DNA from 3 places in the Rothia sp. 27098_8_27 genome. Region 3 is predicted to be linked to each of the others. Evidence: riboswitches for the same ligand, from Rfam matches in the RefSeq annotation. Region 3 holds a riboswitch; each other region holds the start of a gene.

What was found. Region 3 has a riboswitch for S-adenosylmethionine ahead of O3675_RS06710 (LLM class flavin-dependent oxidoreductase). Riboswitches for the same ligand answer to the same signal wherever they lie in the genome.
Region 1: another riboswitch for S-adenosylmethionine. It lies ahead of O3675_RS03640 (hypothetical protein); the one in region 3 lies ahead of O3675_RS06710 (LLM class flavin-dependent oxidoreductase).
Region 2: another riboswitch for S-adenosylmethionine. It lies ahead of O3675_RS04300 (bifunctional o-acetylhomoserine/o-acetylserine sulfhydrylase); the one in region 3 lies ahead of O3675_RS06710 (LLM class flavin-dependent oxidoreductase).

What each region holds. Positions count from the first base shown of each region.
Region 1 covers NZ_JAPWAJ010000002.1:25,991-32,975, forward strand. The annotation lists gene O3675_RS03635 (SNF2-related protein) at 1-1,119, opposite strand, end outside; SAM riboswitch class IV at 1,305-1,439, shown strand; gene O3675_RS03640 (hypothetical protein) at 1,475-1,702, shown strand; gene O3675_RS03645 (plasmid stabilization protein) at 1,713-2,147, shown strand; gene O3675_RS03650 (DUF6350 family protein) at 2,277-4,733, shown strand; gene O3675_RS03655 (4-hydroxyphenylpyruvate dioxygenase) at 4,746-5,309, opposite strand; gene purN (phosphoribosylglycinamide formyltransferase) at 5,568-6,134, shown strand; gene purH (bifunctional phosphoribosylaminoimidazolecarboxamide formyltransferase/IMP cyclohydrolase) at 6,347-6,985, shown strand, end outside.
Region 2 covers NZ_JAPWAJ010000002.1:190,743-197,727, forward strand. The annotation lists gene O3675_RS04275 (S9 family peptidase) at 1-1,268, opposite strand, end outside; gene rsgA (ribosome small subunit-dependent GTPase A) at 1,484-2,704, opposite strand; gene O3675_RS04285 (ABC transporter) at 2,785-3,615, opposite strand; gene O3675_RS04290 (ABC transporter permease) at 3,617-4,477, opposite strand; gene O3675_RS04295 (ABC transporter ATP-binding protein) at 4,474-5,460, opposite strand; SAM riboswitch class IV at 5,801-5,913, shown strand; gene O3675_RS04300 (bifunctional o-acetylhomoserine/o-acetylserine sulfhydrylase) at 6,019-6,985, shown strand, end outside.
Region 3 covers NZ_JAPWAJ010000005.1:58,424-65,408, reverse strand. The annotation lists gene O3675_RS06730 (NCS2 family permease) at 1-729, shown strand, start outside; gene O3675_RS06725 (hypothetical protein) at 870-1,553, shown strand; gene O3675_RS06720 (hypothetical protein) at 1,556-2,305, shown strand; gene O3675_RS06715 (YchJ family protein) at 2,408-2,836, opposite strand; gene O3675_RS06710 (LLM class flavin-dependent oxidoreductase) at 3,006-4,433, opposite strand; SAM riboswitch class IV at 4,548-4,656, opposite strand; SAM riboswitch class I at 4,832-4,928, shown strand; gene O3675_RS06705 (ABC transporter ATP-binding protein) at 4,933-5,769, shown strand; gene O3675_RS06700 (aliphatic sulfonate ABC transporter substrate-binding protein) at 5,834-6,898, shown strand; gene O3675_RS06695 (ABC transporter permease) at 6,898-6,985, shown strand, end outside.

The sequences.
Region 1 (6,985 bases), on a different contig from region 3:
CACCTGTGCGGGGCTCAGCACGGCGTAGTTCACCTCGCGACCGTTGACGAGCAGGGGCAGGCCAATATCCTCCGCACGGGCGAGTACGTCCCAGAGTAGAGTGGAGGCAGAAGCGCTGATTGAGATCCAGTCGCGGTGCGAGGAATACATGTTCTGCCAGGGGCGGGCAATCGAGTAGAGCTCGGCGAAGAATCGTTCGTGTTCGGGGTAGATTTCGTGCCGCCCGACGGGCCCGCCCACGCTGGATGCGAAGGTTTCCCAGCTGAGTCCGCCCTTGATCCAGCGCCCGGTTTTGGACGCCATGAGCGGTCGGGCGAGCAGGTTAATGCTGGGGGTTGCGCCGGGCATATTGCGGCCGCGCGCGTAGGAACCGGAGACACTCAGTGAGAAATCCAGGGCACCGCTCACGCGCATCGAATCGATGCCCGCAAGGTCCTGACGTGCGGAAAGAACGGAGGAGAGGTCGCGCCGCCATGCCGAGATTTTGGTGGCGGATGCCTCTGCTTGCAGGCTCGGGGAGGCGCCTAGCTCGTTGAGCGCAAAGCTTCCCTGGGTGTTTTCGGGCTCGGTAGCCGCTGCATCGGGTGCGGGCAGTTTCGCCGCGGTGGTGAGCGCACCGGAGGCGCGCAACGCCGCGAGCGGGTCGGCGGCTTTCTTCGCCTCTGCAACATCCGCACTCTTCGCTGCTACGCCATGAGAGCCAGTATTGGGCACGCCGACGGGTCCGGGGTGTTCGCTGAGCGCCTTTTTCGCTACGGAGGCGCGGTCGAGCGCGGTGAGCATGAGCGCTACGGCGTGCTTGCAGTCGGTGAGTACGGGGCAGGTGCAGCGGGCAGTGAAGGTTGCGGAGCCGCTGACGGCGGGGAAGAAGCGGACGGTCACTTCGTAGGGGATGATGGTGCTTCCGTTGACGAGCCCGGTGAGGGTGCGTTCGTCTTCGTCGTAGCTGTAGCGGATGACTTCGCGGTTGTGCTGGTAGGCGACACCGCGCTGGTAAGTGCGGTGCCCGGCCTGGCGAATGATCTGCGGTACGGTGACGGGAATTTCGGGGAAAGGATTGTTGGCGCTCACCAGCTCATTATCGCGTATCGTGCGGGCTTGCGCCTTGTCGCCGGTCATTGCCGGGTGGGTGTGCAGGATGCGTTTTTGATGCATAAAAACAGCGGTATTCACATAAGATATTCCGCGCCGTATCAAAAATTCCCGCCATTCAAAACACTTCCACAAGCCAAAACGCCAATAATCTAAATCTCTTTCAAAAAACGCTTTACTTAACTTGAGAAAATGCTGTAAGCTAAACCCAGCTTCAAGAGTTTCGACTGATAAGCTCCGACTATGGTCGAACGCCAACCCCATGTTCACGGGTGGCTCGGATGACGAAGCGGTTTGTATTCACCACCGGAATAACCGGTGGTAATTGGTACAGACAAGAGCAACGCGAAAGGATCGCGCCACTCACGGCGCAGGTTGTCACATGTACAACGGCTCTGCAACCGAAGCAGCAATCTCTCTGAACCCCTCCCGCTCCTACCAGGAAAGCCTGCGTGCCGCAGCTGTCCCCGCGCGAGGCGGATACACCGCAGTCAGCATTGACGATTACTCCCGCATTTCTTCTAAGCGCGACGAGTTCCTGAACTTCCTTCTTCTGCCGAACCCCGAGGGCATCCCCGCTATTCAGTACGCCGGTCTGCGCGTAGCGTAGCATTAGGGGTATGAATTTCTCCGGTATGCTCCTGGACTCCGACGTTCTTGCGGAGATCCGTAAGGCGGATCCTGATCCCGCCGTGGTCGCTTTTCTGCGCCGCCGCTCGTTCCGACACATGTACATTTCCGTGCTGAGTATTGGCGAGTTGAAGGGCCTGTACCCCTACCCGGAAACTGATCGTTGGATTACCGAACTTCTTGAGCGCTTTGGCGACCACGTTATTAATGTGGATGCGCATGTGAGCCTCGAGTGGGCTGGTCGTCAGGCGCCGCTCGGTGTGCATGCCGTGGGTCGTGATGATGCCGGTCCGCTGCCTACCGCCGCCCTGGAGGGTCTGATGGCGGCGAGCGCGAGTGCCTATGATTTGGAGCTGATTTCTTCTAAGGCTCAGGTGTACCGCGCCTGGGGTGTTCAGGCTTCCAACCCGTGGACTGAGGATTAAAACTTTGCCGGATGCGCGTCCTCGCGTGCGCGTCTGGATGAATACCTGTGTGAATAGTTGTGAGAACCCGCTTTCGAGTGTTAATCGGAGGCGGGTTTCGTCGTTAATTCGTGGCATGATTGAAGGACGATGAAAAGCACCTCACCTATCTCTCGTTATTCCATGCCCATGCCTCTGTGGCTTCAGGGTGTTGTTGAGCTAATTGTTACTGCCCTGTTCTCTGCGCTTGCTGTGTTTGCGGCGATGTCTGCCGTGTGGGCGACCAAGGGTTTTGGCGACATGGAGTTCTCCTCCGTGGCCGCCATGTCGGCGCACCTGTGGCTTCTGATTCACGGTGTTCCCCTGGATCTTGCGGCTGCTTTTGGTGCTTCTGCCGGCACGATGACGCTGGTGCCGCTGGGTTTGAGTATTCTGCCTCTGCTGCTCTGTTACCGTTCGGGTCGTCGCCTGGCGCGCGCCTCGTATGAGGGTGAGTTTTTGATTCCGGTGCTGTCCGGTTCGGTGACCTATGCGCTGATTAGTTCGGCGATGTACGGTTGGGCGAGCCCGCATCCGCAGCCTCTTCAGGCGTTGAATGCTGCCCTGGTGCCTTTGGGTATTGTGGTGGCTGGTCTGATGTGGGGTGGCTACCGTGAGGCGCGTTCGCTCTCGCGCATGGTGGGTGTTGATACTGCGGAGCAGATTTCGCAGATGAGTCAGTATTCGCGTTGGGCGGGTTCGTACGCCTGGGCTGTGGTGCGTGCTGCGGTGGTTGCTTTTGTTGCGCTGATTGGTTTGGGTGCGGTGCTTTTGGGTATCGGTATTTTGGCGGGCTGGTCGCAGATCGTTGCCACCTACCAGGAGCTGCACGCGGGCGCTGTGGGTGATACTGCGGTGACTCTGCTGCAGCTGGGTTTCTTGCCGAACCTGGTAATCTACGCGATTGCGTGGTCGACCGGTGCCGGTTTCTCCTTTGGTGCGGGCACCTCGGTTGGTTTGACCAGTAGCGATGCTGGTACTTTGCCGATGCTTCCGATTTTGGGCGCTGTGCCCGAGTCGTTGGGCACATTTGGTCTGGTGGGTTTGCTGGTGCCACTGGTTGCCGGTGCGATTGCTGGCTGGTGGTTCTTGCGTGAGGGTGAGGATCACCTGGATGAGTGGGTTGCTCTGAAGGTTCCGTTCCGCCCGCTGTCTGCGCTGATTTCTGCGGTGGTGCTGGGCGTGATGACCGGTATTATGACGTCGTTTGGTGCCCTGTGGCTGGGCTGGATTTCGTACGGCTCTCTGGGTATTGGTCGTTTTACGGAGGTTGGTGCTGAGCCGCTGACTTTTGCGGCGCATACCGCGTTGACGGTGGGTGCCGGCGTGACTTTCGGTATGTTGCTGAGCCGCGCCCTGGTGCCGGATAGTAGCCGTGAGCTGCCTCGTTTTGCGGATGAGCGCCCGAACCTGGGTGAGCGTCTGATGAGTTTTACTGCTTCGACTCGTGAGCGTTTTGCGGAGCGTCGTGAGCAGCGTGCGCAGGCGCGTGCGGAGCGTATGGAGCGTGAGGCCGAGGAAGCCGCGGCACGTGAGGCGGCTGAGCGTGAAGCTGCAGAGCGTGAAGCTGAGGAAGTCGCCGCTCGTGAGGCTGCAGAGCGTGAAGCAGCTGAGCGCGAGGCGGAAGAGACGGCACGCGCGGCTGCCTCTAAGAAGGCTTCTGAGAAGAATGTCTCTGAGCCTGAGCAGTCTGTTGTATCTGAGGTAGCGACCGGTCATGTTCCGGTGCATCCGCAGGAGCCGGTGGTTGCCGTCCCCGTGGAGGCGACCGAACAGCTGGCGCAGCGTGCGGCGGCGGACGCTTTCGCCGAGATTGTTGCAGAGCGTGAAGAGGCGGCTAAAGAGCCCGCCTCCGAAGAGGCTACTGCTGAAGAGAGCCCCGCTGAGCAGTACGAGCCGATTGAGGCCGTTCAGCAGGTCGATTACCTGCACTCCGCACCCCCGCACGATGAGGATGCTGACGAACACGGCACCTATAACCCCGCCGTGTACGCTCATGACCCCTCCGAGGAGGAGACTCGCGAACTGATTCAGGAGCCCGTCTACGAGACTGCCGAACCTGTGGCTACTGAGCGTGAGAACGCTGTTGAGGAGCCTGCGGAGCAAGCGCCGCGTTCGAAGGGTCGCGCGAGCCGCATTATGGCGTACTTCGGTTTTGGTCTTGAGCAGCCCGCCACTGCGCAGGATGAATCAGCGCAGGATAACTCGGCTGATGCCGCCCACGCTGAATCTGCCGCGCAGGACCGCGCCGGCGATGATCGTACCAGCGACCGCGCACACGAGCGCGCGCAGAAGCGCGAGGCGAAGAAGGCGGCTAAGGCGGCACGCAAGAAGCAGAAGAACGACCTAGAACGTGATTTTGTGGATCGTGAGCTGGATGTCCTCTCTGCCGATCAGGCGATGAGCCGCATCTTTGAGGTTCGTAGCCAGACCGGCATCCTTCCGCTGGTGACCGATGAGGCGTCTACCGTGGAGCTGCCCCCGCTGGATGTCAGCTCCTCGAAGTCTCATGGTTCTAGCGCCCAGGGCTCTAATGCGCAGGGTTCTAACGCCCGCAAGAAGAACTAGCGCACAGAACCCCTAACGAGCTGCAGAAGAGCTAGAGCTGGACGTGCCGGTGAGCTTGTCCATCGTGCCCTGGAACTTCTGATCGCAGGTGTACATGTCGGTCTGGGTCAGCGCGGCGGCGCGGCACTCACGGTACTCCTGCGCGCCGGGCATGAGGGCAAGACCGATGCCGCCGAGCAGGGTCATCGCGCCGTAGATGATGCTGACGCCCGCGGCAATGTAGAAGAACCAGGGGCCGCGGTAGACGGCGGTGCGCACAATCGCAATAATGCTCAGGGTAATGCCGGCGAGAGCGAAGATGAAGAGCGCCAAGAAAAGCGGCATCGTGGAGAGCACGAAGGAAGACGCCGCAAAAATCACCAACGCGGCAGCAATCAGCATGAGCGAGGTGCGAATATTCGCTTTCTGCTGTTCGATGGGGTCGATGGGCTTACGCGGCTTCTTACCCTGAGGGGCCCGATGTGGCGGCATCATGTTCTGCGGCGCCTGCTGCGGCGCTCGCGGCGGAACCTGCTGGTTCTGGGATGCCTGGTTCTGCGGGGCATTGTTCGGAGTGTTCTGCGGGGGAGTAGACATACCTATAAGGGTACCGTCCCGTGCGCCCGCGACCTATTGAGTATGCGGCCTATTGAGTTCGCGACCTGTTGAGTTTGCGCCCAGCAAACCCCGGTGAAGCCCCATGAACCCCCATGAACTCCAGTGAACCCCGGTGAGGATTCATCCCGCTGGGGTTTCTTTGTGCTCACCTTTGGGCTTTGGGTGCGTTGTGAACCTCTTACCCCCTTTGGATAAGGGTGTGAGACGGGCTATACTAGTCGGGTGCGAATTGTGGTTATGGTATCCGGCTCCGGAACGAATCTTCAGTCCATCCTCGACGCTGTAGCAGCGGGCGAGCTTCCCCTCGACATTGCGGCAGTGGGCGCCGACAAGCCCTGTCTGGGCATTGAACGTGCCCAGGCGGCGGGTGTACCCACCTTCCTGGTGCAGCCCGGCGACTACGCCGACCGCCCCTCCTGGAACCGCGCGCTGGAAGAAAAGATCGCTTCCTACAACCCCGATTACATTGTGTTCGCTGGCTTCATGCGCATTGTTGACGCGCAGCTGGTCGAGCGTTTCAGCAACCGCATCATCAACACCCACCCCGCCCTGCTGCCCTCCTTCCCGGGTGCGCACGGCGTGCGTGACGCCCTGGCGCACGGTGTGAAGATTACCGGCCTGACCGTGCACTTCGTCGACGCCGGCGTTGATACCGGCCCCATCCTCGCCCAGGCGGCAGTGCCCGTTCTGGACGACGATACCGAAGAGACCCTGCACGAACGCATTAAGGTGCAGGAGCGCCGCCTGCTCGTGCAGACCATCGCGTCTCTCGCTGAATCCCGCGGCACTGCATCTGACAGCTAATTCCGCCCACTAAATTTTTCGCGGCGGAATGAGCCGAGCTCAAACCCCGCCGCCCACACACGTTCCGTTGTGCCCATTCGACGCGCTCACCTTAGCGTCACGCACAGCGGCGGGGAATACCCCCACACATATCCTGTCTATCCGGGCAGGCTACGTCCATCCACCAGCTGTGCCGCCGAGAACCGGCGCACGTCTAAAGCATCGGAGTATTTGTGTCTCTCATTGAGCTCGATCGCGTGCCCCTGCGCCGCGCCCTCATTTCCGTCTACGACAAGACCGGTCTGGAGGAGTTCGCCCGCGGCCTGCACGAGGCTGGCGTCGCGCTGGTCTCCACCGGCTCCACCGCATCCACCATCGCAGCAGCAGGCGTACCCGTCACCGAGGTCACCGAAGTGACCGGTTTCCCCGAGTGCCTCGAGGGCCGCGTGAAGACCCTGCACCCGCGCATCCACGCTGGTATTTTGGCTGACCGCCGCAAGCAGGAGCACATCGACACCCTTGAAGAGCTGGACGTTGAGGCGTTCGACCTGGTGGTTGTGAACCTGTACCCCTTCGTTGAGACCGTTGCATCCGGTGCCGGTCAGGACGCCATCATCGAGAAGATCGACATTGGTGGCCCCTCCATGGTTCGCGCTGCCGCGAAGAACCACGACGCCGTCGCAATTGTTGTGGACCCTGCCGACTATGCGCGCACCGTTGAGGCCGCTAAGAACGGTGGTTTCTCCCTGGACGAGCGCCGCCGCCTTGCTGCTGGCGCATTCGCCCACACCGCCGCATACGACACCGCTGTGGCTACCTGGACCGCATCCCAGTTCCTGCAGGATGAGGATGCTAACTTCTGGCCCCCGTAC
Region 2 (6,985 bases), on a different contig from region 3:
GAGGTGTAGGCGATGCGCAGCACGGGGGAGTAGTTCTCAGCACGCAGCACGGAGGCGGTGTACAGCTCCTCGTCGAAACCGGCAGGCTCCATGAAGGTCACGCCGGCGGGGCGGCGGCGGCGCCACTGGATGGGCAGCTGCTCACGCGGTGCAAGGAAGATGCGGGTGGTCGTGTCCGCGCGGGCGGTGACGACCAGGTGCGTTGCGGTGAAGGTGAAGCCTTCCAGGCGCACGTGTTCGCTGTGACGGATGACCGGCACCCAACGCTGCGCGTACTCTTCGAGGGTTTCGCCCTCGCGCGGCATGTCGGCAAGCACCAGCTCGGAATTCAGCGCATTGTAGTCGTGCTGAATCAGCAGGTGCTGCTCGCCGGCAATGTTAAGCGGCTCGGCGTAGTATTCGATGCCTGCGCTCTTGGGGATGAGCAGGGTCGGCTCGCCCTTGGGTTCGCGGGTGGGGATGAGGCGCACCTCCGTGTACTCGGAGTTGGAGCTGGTAATGACCACGGAGGAACGGTCGGAGCTCATGGCGGCGCCGAGCCACATGGTGTTGTCCGGTTCCTCGTAAATCAGGTGGTCTTCGGTGCCCTGTCCGACGTCGTGCACGTAGACACGCCAGGGGCGCCACGACTCGTCGGGCACGAGGTAGATGAGCTGCTCGGCGTGGTTGATGAAGAAGGATCCCGCCGCAATGTTGGGGATGGTGTCTTCGAGGAAGGCGCCGGTTTCCATGTTGAGGAAGCGCTGCTCGTAGCGTTCGTCGCCCTTTTCGTCCACGGAGATGCTGAGCAGCTTGCCGTTACGTGCGGGCTGGAAGCTGCCGAGGGAGAAGAACTCCATGTCCTTGGCGTATTCGTTGCAGTCGAGGATGACGACTTCACCCTCGAGTACTTCGCCGGGGGTGACGGTCGGCGGGGTGTAGCGCACCACCTCGTCGCCTTCGTGCAGGGCGGGGTAGCGGTAGAAGACGGGGTACTGGCCGCCGGGCACCATGCGGCTGTAGTACCACCAGTCACCGATACGGTTCGGGACGGTCAGATCCGACAGCAGGGTGCGGCCCTTGATTTCGTTGAAGATGGATTCGCGGAGGGGCTGCTGGTCTGCGGTGACAGCTTCGGTGTATTCGGCTTCTGCCTTGAGGTAGTTGAGGACCTCTTCGCTTTCCTTGTCGCGGAGCCATTCGTAGGGGTCGATGAAGACGTCGCCGTGGTGTTCGCGGCGGTGCTCGACCTTCTTCGGTACGGGCGGGGTGAGGTTCTGTTCAGCCATGCTGCCACCTCTTTCATGAGTTATGGGTTTGTGAATGGTGTGTGCCGTCTGTGCCCGCGTTCCTGTGCCGCCGGGTGGCGGTGAGGGTGCGCGGGGGACTGTGGGCACGCCTAGTTCTAGTGTATCGAAGAGTGAGGCAGGCTACTATATTGCGGCCTGAGCAGTATCACCCAGATTAGCCCCCTGCACTCTTCTGGAACGTGCGCATTCGGTGGCTAGTTAGCGCGGCCCTTAATGGACATGAGGGTGCGGCGGCCCGCCTTGTTTGCCTTTGTGAAGGCACGGTTACTCTGCCGGTACTCACGTTCTTGAGAGCGCAGGCGTAGACGCGCGGATTCGGCTATCATCCTGCGGTAGCGTTCGAAGCGCTCGGGGTCGAGAGCGCCGTCAGCGATGGCCTGCTGCACCGCGCATCCGGGTTCGGAGCCGTGGGAGCAGTCGCTGTACCGGCAGGCGGAAGCGTAACCGGAGACGTCGTCGAAGGTCTCGTCAATCGCGGCGCTATCGCTCGTTGCGGCTAGGGCTCGCACACCCGGAGTGTCGATCAGCACCGTGCCAGATGATGATTTTGTGTTGGTCGAGTCTCCTTCGCTTGAGCCTTCCGCACCGGGTAAAACAAGCATCTGGCGGCTGGTTGTGGTGTGGCGCCCCTTGCCGTCAGCATCTCGGACCGTGGAGGTGACCTGCACCTGGTATTCTTGGCTATCCTCACGGGGGTCAACTCCGGGGTTGAGCAGGGCGTTGACCAGGGTGGATTTTCCGGCGCCGCTACGGCCCAAGAATGCGGCGGTGCGTCCGGCGACAAGCTCCGCGACCGGGGCAGGGTCGTAGCCGTTATCGGTGCAGACGGTGAGTACCGCATCCACACCACCTGCGAGGGAGTCCTTGTAGTTGGCGAGCTGTTCCGCGGTCACCAAATCGCCCTTGGTGAGAATCAGTGCGACCTGCACCCCGGAAGCGTGCGCCAGAGCGGTGTAGCGTTCAATTCGCCCAATCGACGGCTCAGGGAAGCAGGGCTCAACGATACAGAGCATATCCACGTTGGCGGCGACGGGCTGATCCGCGGATTCTCGGGTGGCGCTGGGGCGGGTAAGGTAGCTTCGGCGGGGCAGAATCGCGAGGGGTTTATGCTCCGCGGGCTGGCTATCGCTACCGGTTCCAGGGATGGACTGAGCCAGCACCCAGTCACCCACGACGGGGTACTCTTCTTCACCGTAGTCATTCTCAACCGAGCGCAGGGGAGCGGAAAGCTTCACGAGCTCGCCCCGCTCGCAGGTCAGCAGCTCGCAGCGAGTACGGTGCACTGCGCTCACGCGGGCGAGGGTGAAATCTTCAAGCGTGCCGTTGAGGGTGAACGCGGCGCGGATTGCCGCGCCCTGCCAGGATGGGTCGAAGCCGAGGGCCTCTAAGGTGTATGAAGCGGGAGCAATGGTCACAGGAATAGTCTTTCTTGGTTGCGGCGCCCGGTAGCGGGCACGGGCACTTAAAAGGTTCGTTCTTTTTCAGGTTTCACCGTTTACAATAGCGAGGCGCGGGCACCGGCACGGATGCGGCGGGCGGCAAGGAATGTCAGCCCCAACCCCACTGCGGCGTAGAGCACCGCCAGCGCCGCGTCCGTCGCCAGGAGCGCGAAGAGATCCGGTGCGGTGCTGCTCGTAATACTGCCAGAGGTATCTAAAGCCTGCACCAGCCGGGACCCCGGAACCCAGGAACACACCCACGCAAGCCACGCGGGGTAGGTGCTCACCGGCACAATCACGCCCGCGCTCACTGGCAGAACAATAGACAGAACATTCGAGCCCGTGTACGGATCCGACAGGTACAGGCCCAGCCCGGCGGCAAAAATACCCAGGCAGACTCCGCCAAGAATCGCAACCGGCATCAGTAAGATGGTGCCAACTAAAAGCCCGGAACTTGCTCCCGCAGCGGAGGATGTGAGGGAGAGTAACCACACGATGCCCACATTGCTCAGACCCGTCACGGAAGCTAGCAACGCCGGTACCGCCGCCGCCCCCAGCCAGTAGCCAGCATCCACGGGGCGTGCCGTGCACACATACTCGAAGACGCCAATCCACCGGTCGGTGGCAACGCGCGCGACAATACCGGCTGCCACGGAGCTGAGGGTGGCAATCAGAGCAGACGCGCAGCCGATGCGTACCGTATCGTTTGCGGCAAGATCAGCACCCAGAAGCACCGTGAAAAGCACGTTAAGACCGGGTACGAGAACCAGGGTCGTGACAGCCGTTCCGAGGGTTGCGAAGGTAATAGAAGATGACCAGCCAATAGAGGCGGTAGACAGTGCCCGGCGCACCACGCCGGGCAGGGAATCAGTAGAGAGAACAGGCACGCTACATCGCCCCCAGGGTGCCGCGACGACGGGCGGAGGCGAGAGCCTTCCGGGCAAAAAGGAAGGCGCACAACGCCCAGATGAAGCTCACGACCAGGGTCTGAATTACGGGCAGGAGTGCATCCGTCGGGGTAGTGATGGCGGTACGCCCAAGTAGGAGGTGAACCGGCGCCTGCAGGGGAATGAGCACGCCCGCGGCATCCAGCCAGGCGGGCGCTTCAATGGTCGTGAAGAGAACCCCGGAAAGAATAAAAACCGGCACGAGCAATAGCTCCTCGTAGGCGATAGCGTTCGGCGTGGCCACGAAGAATACCGCAATCATGAACGTGACCGACAGGCACGCAAGCCACAGCAGGGGAACGCCCAGAACGTAGCGCGGCCAGAGTGCCGAAAAATCCGTGACCTGCGGGTTAAGCGTCACAAGAGCCCAGATGAGCCACGACAGGGGCAAAGCCGCCATACCCACAATGGAGGCGCTCGAAACGATAGCCGCCAGCACCCGCACCGGAGAAATCGACCCCGAACACAGGTACACGAGGGTCCCACGGAAACGCTCGAAATTGATGATGCCCGCAGACACGATGCAGACCGACCACATGCCCACAATGCCGGCGCGAGTCCAGGCTAGGGTCGGGTCGACAGGCTGAGCCGCAGTGTTCTGCGTTGCCGCATGCACGGCGAGCGCCTGAAGGATGACCGAGCCGAGTACCGTACTGATGAGCAGCTGAATGAAGTAGGGGACCGTCAGGAACTGGCGCAGGCTAAAGCCCATGAGCCGTAGCTGCCGGGCGCACTCCTGCCACAGGTCGTACCGTCGATCCTGCCGCTGGAACTCTTCCGAGCGTTGCGTCTGAGCGTTCATCGCTTGAGCCCCTCCGCCATCGCCAGGTATGCCTCTTCCAAGGTTGCCGGGCGTGTGTACGGTTCGGTCCGTGCCCCAATGTTCGCGGTGGCAAGCCCCTCCGTGAGGATGCGGTGAGCCTCGCCCGCCTCGAACGTGGCGCGCTCGCCATGCCAGTAGAGGGTCAGTTCCCAGCCGGAACCACGCGGGGCAAAAAGTACCGCCGCCTTATCGCCGAGGAACCCGCGGAGCGTATCAATGCCCTCGGTGGCGGTGGCCTCGACCTGAACCACGGTCGTGGCGGCAATGCCGGCGTGCGCGGCAATATCCTCGAGGTTGCCGCTCACGGCGACAGAACCTGCGCCCAAAACGGTGATGGTGTGCGCTAGGTCCTCAATCTCGCCCAGCAGGTGGCTCGTCAGCAGAATGGCGGTACCTTCATTTGCCAGAGATCGGATGAGGGTACGCACGGTCAGAGCGATATCGGGGTCGAGCCCATTGGTCGGCTCATCCAGCAGGAGCAGGGCGGGGGAGCCGAGCAGGGCGCGGGCAATATGTAGGCGCTGCTTCATGCCGCGGGAAAACTCCTGGACAGGCCGCGTTGCCGCATCGGTGAGCTCTACGCGTGCTAGGGCATGCTCCACCTCGTGTCGTCGGGTCCGCCCGGAAACCCCCGCAACATCGGCGAAGAACAGCAGATTGTCGCGGGCACTAGCGCGCGGGTAGAAGCCGTTCTCCCCTCCCAAAGCTAGGCCCACGTGACGGCGCGCCCGCTGCGGGTGGGCGATAGCGTCAATACCGTTCACGGTGAGGTTACCGCCGGTAGGGGTGAGCAGGGTCGAGCACATCTGCACGGTCGTCGTTTTGCCCGCACCATTGGGGCCGAGGAGGGCATGAATCTCACCGGAACTGACGCGAAGCGACACCCTGTCGACGGCGGTAAAAGCGTTTTCACCTTTGCCAAAGACGCGGCTGAGCTGCGCCGCATCAAGAACAAGAGACATAGTAGGTAACCTTCGGGTATGACCCTCTGGCCCCTATACCGGAGGGATGCTGAGCAGGATAAACGGCGTAGCGAGCCGTAGTGAGTTGTACCCTGCGTGAGTGTATGTGTCATTTCAGTGTACCGAAAAACCGTAGATAAAAGTGATGGGGGTTACTATGTGGGTGGTGGGTGCCCACCTCCGCATCTCGATTGCCTCGCCCTCGGATTGCCCCGACACCGTCGTTCACGTTTTATGACAGACGTTAAAAAACGTCATCTTTGCAATGAAATGTCTTAAAGTACCGTGCACCCACAAAAACCTTGACCCCGCCCCGTGCCCTATGACACTCTAAATAACAGGTCAAGAGCGCCAGCGACAAGCCCCAGCTAGCTGGCCGGCAACCCTCCTCCGCGGTGGGGTGCCCTGGGTGAAGACCGGGCGTTACGCACAAGCGTGACGCAAGCGCGGGACCGATGTGACCGAATCCGGTACATCAATCGTGACAGGACAACTCAACGACGATTCCTGTACCGCTCGGCATGCGGCCCCCTAACTATCCCCTTAGGAGAGCCAAGCATGAGCAACAACACTACCGTCCCGACTCCCGCCAACCCCGCCGGTTGGAAGTTCGAAACCCGCCAGATTCACGCGGGACAGGCACCGGATGCCACAACGGGAGCTCGGGCACTACCCATCTACCAGACCACTTCCTTCGTCTTTGACAGTGCAGAGCAAGCTGCAAACCGCTTCGCTCTCGCCGAGCTGGGCCCCATCTACACCCGCCTCAACAACCCCACCCAGGAAGTTATCGAGAACCGCATCGCCTCCCTCGAGGGCGGCGTCGGCGCGCTCCTGCTGGCCTCCGGTCAGGCGGCCATCACCTACGCAATTCTGAACATTGCCGGTGCCGGTGACCACGTGGTCGCTTCGCCCTCCGTGTACGGCGGTACCTATAACCTGCTCAAGTACACCCTCGCCGATCTCGGCATCGAAACCACCTTCGTTGAGAATCCTGACAACCTCGACGAGTGGCGCGCTGCGGTTCGCCCCAACACCAAGCTGTTCTACGGCGAGTCCGTGCCCAACCCCCGCAACGACGTGCTCGACATTGAGCCCATCGCCGCAATTGCCCACGAAAACGGCGTGCCCCTGATCGTGGACAACACCGTGCCCACCCCCTACCTGCTGCGCCCCATCGAGCACGGCGCGGATGTGGTCGTCCACTCCGCCACCAAGTACCTGGGCGGCCACGGCACCTCCATCGGCGGCGTGATTGTGGACTCCGGTAACTTCGACTACGGCGCAGACCCCGAGAAGTTCCCCAAGTTCAACCAGCCTGCCCCCGGCTACCACGGCCTGGTCTACGCACGCGATCTGGGCAAGGACTCCGCGTTCGGTGCGAACCTCTCCTACATTCTGAAGGCCCGCGTTTCGCTGCTGCGTGACACCGGTGCCGCCATCTCGCCGACCAACGCCTTCAACATCGGCATCGGTCTGGAGACCCTCTCCCTGCGCATCGAGCGCCACATCGAGAACGCCACCA
Region 3 (6,985 bases):
GGTTCCGTGAAGGAGTCGGCAACCGGCTGGTCCCTGAACGTGCCTTCCCTTGCGGACATGAAGTTCACCACCCCGAACTTCTCCCTCATCGGTTCCGCTGACCTGTTCGGCGCATTCACCCACATCGGTCCGCTGGCTGCTTCGCTGCTGGTGTTCACCATTCTGCTGTCCGTGTTCTTCGACGCGATGGGCGTTTCGGTGGGTCTTGCCGCCGAGGCTGGCACCATGAAGGACGGCAAGGTTGAGGACATCGACAAGGTCCTGCTCGTGGACGCTTTCGGTTCCGTTGTCGGTGGTGGAGCGTCCGGTTCGGCGAACCAGATTTTCGTGGAATCCGCTACCGGTATTGGTGCGGGTGCACGCACCGGCTTTGCGAACATTGTGACCGGTGTGCTGTTCCTGCTGGCGATTTTCATTTCGCCGCTGGTCACCATCGTTCCTTTCGAGGCGGTTGCTCCGGCGCTGGTCGTGGTCGGCTTCCTGATGATTCGCCAGGCCGTGAATATTGACTGGACCGACTGGGGTCTGGGTATTCCGGCGTTCTTGACCATTATTTTCATGCCGCTGTCGTACTCGATTGCGAACGGTATTGGTGCCGGCTTCGTGGCGTACACTTTCATTCGCCTGGTGCAGGGCCGCGGCAAGGACGTGCACTGGCTGATGTACCTGGTCTCCGCGGTGTTCGTGATCTACTTCGGTATGGGCATCATTAACGGCTGGACTAGCTAAGTCCGACAGTCTACATATTTGCTGAAGGCAGGTTCCTGATGCGGCTGAGAATGTAAGTTTTCAAGCTGCCGAGGGGCCTGCCTTTGGCGTATCTGGTTCGCTCTTGCATGTTCCTTATCGCTCTCCGGTACGAGAAAATCATGGCAGAATCATTCCGTTTTCGGTATGATTCTGCCATGATGTCCGTTCAAGAGTATGCTCAAGAAGCTAAGGTTTCAGAGCGAAGCGTGCGCGCCCGCTTAGAACGCGGAATGCTCCAAGGTCGTAAATTGGGAAGCCGCTGGGTTGTCGACGCTCTTCCCGCTGCGCACCGCAGTAATGCTGGCCGTCCTATTTCCTTCGATGCATTCAACGCTTTGGCGCGTTACTGCGATGGTCAGTCATCTGTTCTATCTGCTGAGGAACGCCGCAGGGCAAAAGAACGCGCCTCAGCAATTCAGGTGCAAGGACCTGCGTCTGTTGAGCGATACCGAGCTCGCCGCGGTCTGAAAGTGCATCATCTGCAGGCTCCTCCCGCTGAAATTCCTGCAATTTTGGAAGACTCTGCATTGTCGCTTACCGGCATTAGTAGCGATATTTCTCAGGTGTACGGCTCAATGGTTGATGCATATGTTTCAAGCCAGGATTTAGAGAACATCATTTTTCTGTACAACCTGCTTCCAGCGTCTGTAGATTCGGCGAACATTATCTTGCGTGAATGCGATGAGCCGCCCCACATTCTGCCCTTGCATGTGGCGGTAGATCTTCTAGATTTGGGGGATCCGCGAAGCTCCGCTGAGGCAGAGCGCATTCTTCAAGATTCTGTTTTCAAGAAAGCGTCTTAGTCATGACCGCATCCCCTATTTTGATTCCTGCTATTGGGGCAGAGCGTGCCTCTTGGCTTGGTCTGGCTGATATCTCAGAGATTATGCCGCAAGGATGGTCCCTGGCAGGCGGAAGCATGATGCGTCTGTTGGCTGCAGAGCGAAGCTACGCTGGTTCTCGATCCACTCACGATATCGACGTTATTCTTGATATCCGCGCATCACGGGCGTATGTTCGTCAGTTCCATGAGGCTCTTAGCAATGCCGGATTTTCAATTGCCGGATTCAACGCATCAGGTCAAAATCACCGATGGGTTCGCGGTGAAGCTCAGATAGATATCCTCATCCCTTCGGGACAGTCGGAGGCCGCTCGCACCTATGAGTATCCGGGGTTTGGCCGCCTGTTAGAAACTCGTGGTGCCCAGTTTGGGCTTGAGCGTACCCGTAAAGCATCTGTACTCTGCGCTGACCGCCAATTTACAGTCAATGTTCCTGATGGTTTGGGCGCTCTTTACGAGAAGGTATCAGCCCTGCTCAACAATGGAGATTCCGATAAAAGTCGACATTTCCGAGATATTATTCTTTTGTCTTCGGTTCTTAATTCTCAAGAGCGTCGAGATATCCCGACGCTTTCTGGAAAACAGATATATCGCCTTCATGATGGTGTCTCCAGGTCAGTTCACGAATATACCGGCATTATTTCTGACCATGAGCTGGAGGTAGCCTCTCGTTTAGAGAACTATCTTGAAAAGCTTCTAAAAGACAGAAGCTAACTAAAACAAGGAACGGCAGAATCGTTCCGGTTTCGGAATGATTCTGCCATTTCTTCTATGTCCACACTCTGCACGTACGAGAGGCAGGGAAAGTGACGAGACTTAGCGGACGTCTCCATCCACATAGAACCAGGCGCCGCCCACCTTCTCAAAGCGCGACAGCTCATGCATGCTGCCCTTCACCCGCTCCTCCGCAGGAACACTCGGCACCGAACGGTAATACGCAACGAACTCCACCGTACCGGACGCATCAAACGGGCTACCCGAAGCACCGAGAATATCCAGGCGATACCAGCGGATATCATCCTCCAACTCCAAGGCGGCCGGGCGAGTACTCGGATGCCAGCTCGCCAGCAAGTACGCCGCATCCCCTGTCGCAAACGCGGTAAAACGCGAGCACATCAGCTGCTCCGGCGCGGGAGCAGTCAACGTGCCGGAGGCGGCAAACTCGCCCAGGAACCTGCCGCAGCAGGCGCCGTACACCTCGCCGCTCGAGCAGGGGCAGCGGTCATCATGGTTTAGTTCAGTCATGCCACCCAGTATAAAGAACGCGCCACGTCAAGAAAGTGCCGCATCAAGAAAGCACAGCGCAAAGAAACGCCCGCTCTGCCGGGGATACAAATCCTCCAGTAGAACGGGCGTTCTTGTTTTCAATCGTTAAGTTTGAGCGCACCTACACGGTTCGCATCAGCGGCAACGCTTATTCAGCGGTTGCGCGAGCCGGGGTGTCAGCAGCCGAAGGCTTACCCACGTATGCGCCGCGGTACTTAGCGGCCGGGTGGGAGTCAGCAACCTTGGTGTGGCCCTTACCGAAGATGTTCTCACGCAGGGTGTTGCCCTCGTACTCGGTGCGGTAGCGGCCGCGCTTCTGCAGCTCGGGCACAACGTACTCGATGAAGTCCTCGAAGGAGCCCGGGGAGACGTGGTATGCCAGGTTGATGCCGTCCAGGCCACCCTCATCGATCCAACGCTCCAGCTCGTCAGCAACCTGAACCGGGTCACCAACAATGACATCGCCCATGCCGCCGAGGGTGGTGTGCTCAGCGATGGCCTTGCGGGTCCACTTCTTGTCCTTCGCCTGCAGGGTGAAGGGGGTCAGGAAGGACTGAATCGACTCGGTCTGCACGTAGTTCAGGACCTCGTCCTCGTCGAACTGGGACAGGTCAACACCGGACCAGCCGCCGATGATAGCCTGTGCAGATTCGAGGTTGATGTACTTCTTGTACTCCTCGTACTTTGCCTTTGCCTTCTCTTCGGTCTCATCCACGATGACGGAGAGCATTGCGAGGATCTTGACGTCGTCACGGCTACGGCCCTGCTCCTCGGCAGCGGCGCGAATACGGTCGGTCACAACGCGGGTCAGGTCCGGGCGCAGGGCGCTGATGAACACAGCCTCAGCGTGCTTACCGGAGAACTTCTGGCCGCGGCTGGATGCACCAGCCTGGAAGATCACGGGGGTGCGCTGCGGGCTCGGCTCGGTCAGGGAGATGCCGGGCACGGAGAAGTACTTGCCCTTGTGGCCAATCGGGTGGACCTTGGAGGGGTCAGCGTAGAGGCCGCGCTCACGGTCCTTGACTACTGCGCCGTCTTCCCAGGAGCCTTCCCACAGCTTGTAGCAGACGTCCAGGAACTCGTCCGCGATCTCGTAACGCTCGTCGTGCGGGATCTGGGTGGGCAGGCCCTGGTTCTCAGCAGCCGAAGGCAGGTAAGAAGTCACAACATTGAAGCCGACGCGGCCCTCAGTGAGGTGGTCGAGGGAGGCGTAGCGGCGAGCCAGGGTGTAGGGCTGCTCAAAAGTAGCGGCAGCAGTCACGCCAAAGCCGAGGTGCTCGGTCACTGCAGCCATTGCAGAAATCTGGGTTGCGGGGTCATTCACGGGAACCTGAGCGGCACCCTCAATGGCGGGAGCGGCAGAGTTCTTGTACACGTCGTAGATACCAACAACGTCAGCGATGAACACGGCGTCAAACAGGCCGCGCTCAAGGGTCTTAGCCAGGTCAGTCCAGTACTTGATGGTGTTGTACTCGGTTGCGCGGGAGCGCGGGTGACGCCAGAGGTCGAAGCTCTGGTGACCAATGCAGGTCATTTCGAATGCGTTAACTACGATGCGCTTCTTCTGCTCAGCCATCGATTTTCCTTTCGCGAATGATCGGGGAGGATCGGGTTAGTGCCCTGCACCCCGCGCGCCGCCTCCTTTTTGCCTTCTGCGTTCGGTGGTGGCCTTCGTGCAGGTGGCGCGTTCGCGCCGTACTTGCCTCTTTTCATTGAGGCCAGATCATCATCTGGGGCACCCCGCTACGGGAGAGGGTTGCCGCCCGGCTAGCCAGAGCTTAGCGCCGGGACTCATGATCTCGTGGTTTGAGTGTACGGGGCACGCGGGAGGGAGGTCACGTTTGTGACGAAAAAATCTTTTTGTGACGTGGAACCGAAATATTTCGTGATAAATGCGAAATATACGGTCATAGAAATTCATACGCGCCCGCCGGGTTGATTGAGGCACACCACAGCCCATAGGGTGGGAGAAGCAAACCATCCAGAGCGACTGAGAGACCTGGCTCCACGACGTCGCAGCAACCGGCACGGATTCTTCCGCCCCCGGTGCTAACGCCAGGAACGATGGAAGTGACATGACACTCAACAGTGCAGTAACTGACGTACCCACCAGTGAAAAGAACGGCCGCCGTGCCGTATCCACCGCCGCCGTCCCCTTGAGCTTTGAAGACGTCGGACAATCTTTCCCCGTGCCCGGCGGAACCCACGAAGTTCTTCGCGGAGTCTCCTTCACCGCAGCCCCCGGCGAGATTATCTCCGTCATCGGCTCCTCCGGATGCGGCAAATCCACCCTCCTGCGTGCAGCAGCAGGACTGAACCGCATCACCGCAGGTACCGTGCGTATCGGCGAGAAGGCAGTGACCGGCCTCGACCCCCGCGTAGCTATCGGCTTTCAGGAACCGCGCCTGCTCCCCTGGCGCACCGTCGCCGACAACGTGGCGCTCGGGCTGCCGCAGGGCACCAAAAAATCTGAAGGCGCAGCATCCGTAGCGCGCCTGCTCGACCTGGTCGGACTGGGCGAATACGCAACCCACCGTCCCAAGGAAATTTCAGGCGGTATGGCTCAGCGCGTGTCCCTGGCGCGAGCGCTCGCACGCAACCCCGGCGTGCTACTGCTCGACGAGCCCTTCGGTGCTCTGGACGCGCTGACCCGCATCAACATGCAGGATTTGCTGTTGGACGTGCACCGTCAAGACCCGACCACGATTCTGCTGGTCACCCACGATGTGGAAGAGGCGCTGTACCTCTCTGACCGGGTGATTGTCCTCGGTAAGGACACCCCGGAGGCGCCCGCCACCATCCAGCGCATTGTGACCGTTGACCGTTCTCACCCGCGTGACCGCGCCGATGCAGAGATCACGGCGCTGCGCAGCGAACTGCTGGCTGAGCTCGGCGTGGAAGATAACGCCTAAAGCCGCCACGAAACGCATTTCTTACACATCACATCATCATCTTCAGAAGCGAAAAGATTTCATCATGACTTACTCCCCGTCTCGCCGTACCGCCCTCAAGTCCCTTGCTGCAGCCGCCGCTTTTGCTACTCTGCTCAGCGCCTGCGCCGGTGAAGGTTCCGGTTCCGCTAACGCCTCCGGTGCTGCCGGTGGTGGCAATCAGAACACCGTGACCATTGACTACGCGACCTACAACCCGCTGTCCCTGATTATCCGCAAGAAGGGTTGGCTTGAGACCGCCCTCGCCGCCGAGGGTAAGAAGGTTGAGTGGGTCAAGTCGGCCGGCTCGAACAAGGCGAATGAGGCGCTGCGTAGCGGCAATATTGATGTCGGCTCGACCGCCGGTTCGGCGGCGCTGCTGGCACGCGCTAATGGCTCCCCCATCAAGGTCATTAGCCTCTACTCGCAGCCGGAATGGTCGGCACTGGTGACCCGCAAGGATTCGGGCATCACCAAGGTTGCGGACCTGAAGGGTAAGACCGTTGCCGTGACCAAGGGTACCGACCCGTACTTCCTGCTGCTGCAGGCACTCAAGCAGGAAGGTATTTCCGCTTCGGACCTGACCATTCAGAACCTGCAGCACGCCGACGGCCGCACCGCCCTGGATAACGGTCAGGTCAACGCGTGGAGCGGCCTGGACCCGATCATGGCTGCTGCCGAGGTGGAAAGCGGCGACGTGCTCTTCTACCGCAACCTGAACTTCAACACCTACGGCTTCCTGAACGCGACCGAGAAGTTCATTCAGTCCAACCCGACCGCCGCACAGACCATCGTGGACGTGTACGAGTACGCTCGCGCCTGGGCTAAGAAGAACCCCGAAGAGGCTGTGAAGATTGTCGAGGAGGAGTCCGGCATTAAGCACGAGACCGCTCAGGTCGTCATGGAGCGCACCCACCTGGACATCGACCCGGTTCCGGGCGCTAAGCAGGTTGAGGTTCTCAAGGGTGTCGGCCCGATTCTGGTGGAGTCCGGCGACGTTCCCTCCCAGTCTGACGTGGACAAGGCACTGAACAGCATTGTGGACGACCAGTTCGCAAAGAAGTCTGACAGCGCAGCCGTTGAGAAGATCGCAAAGGTGGTTGAGAAGTAATGACCGCCGCAACGATTACCGCCGCCTCCAGCGCTCGCGCTGAGCGTGCCGAGAAGCGTGTCTCTTCCGTGAAGCTGCCGTCGAACC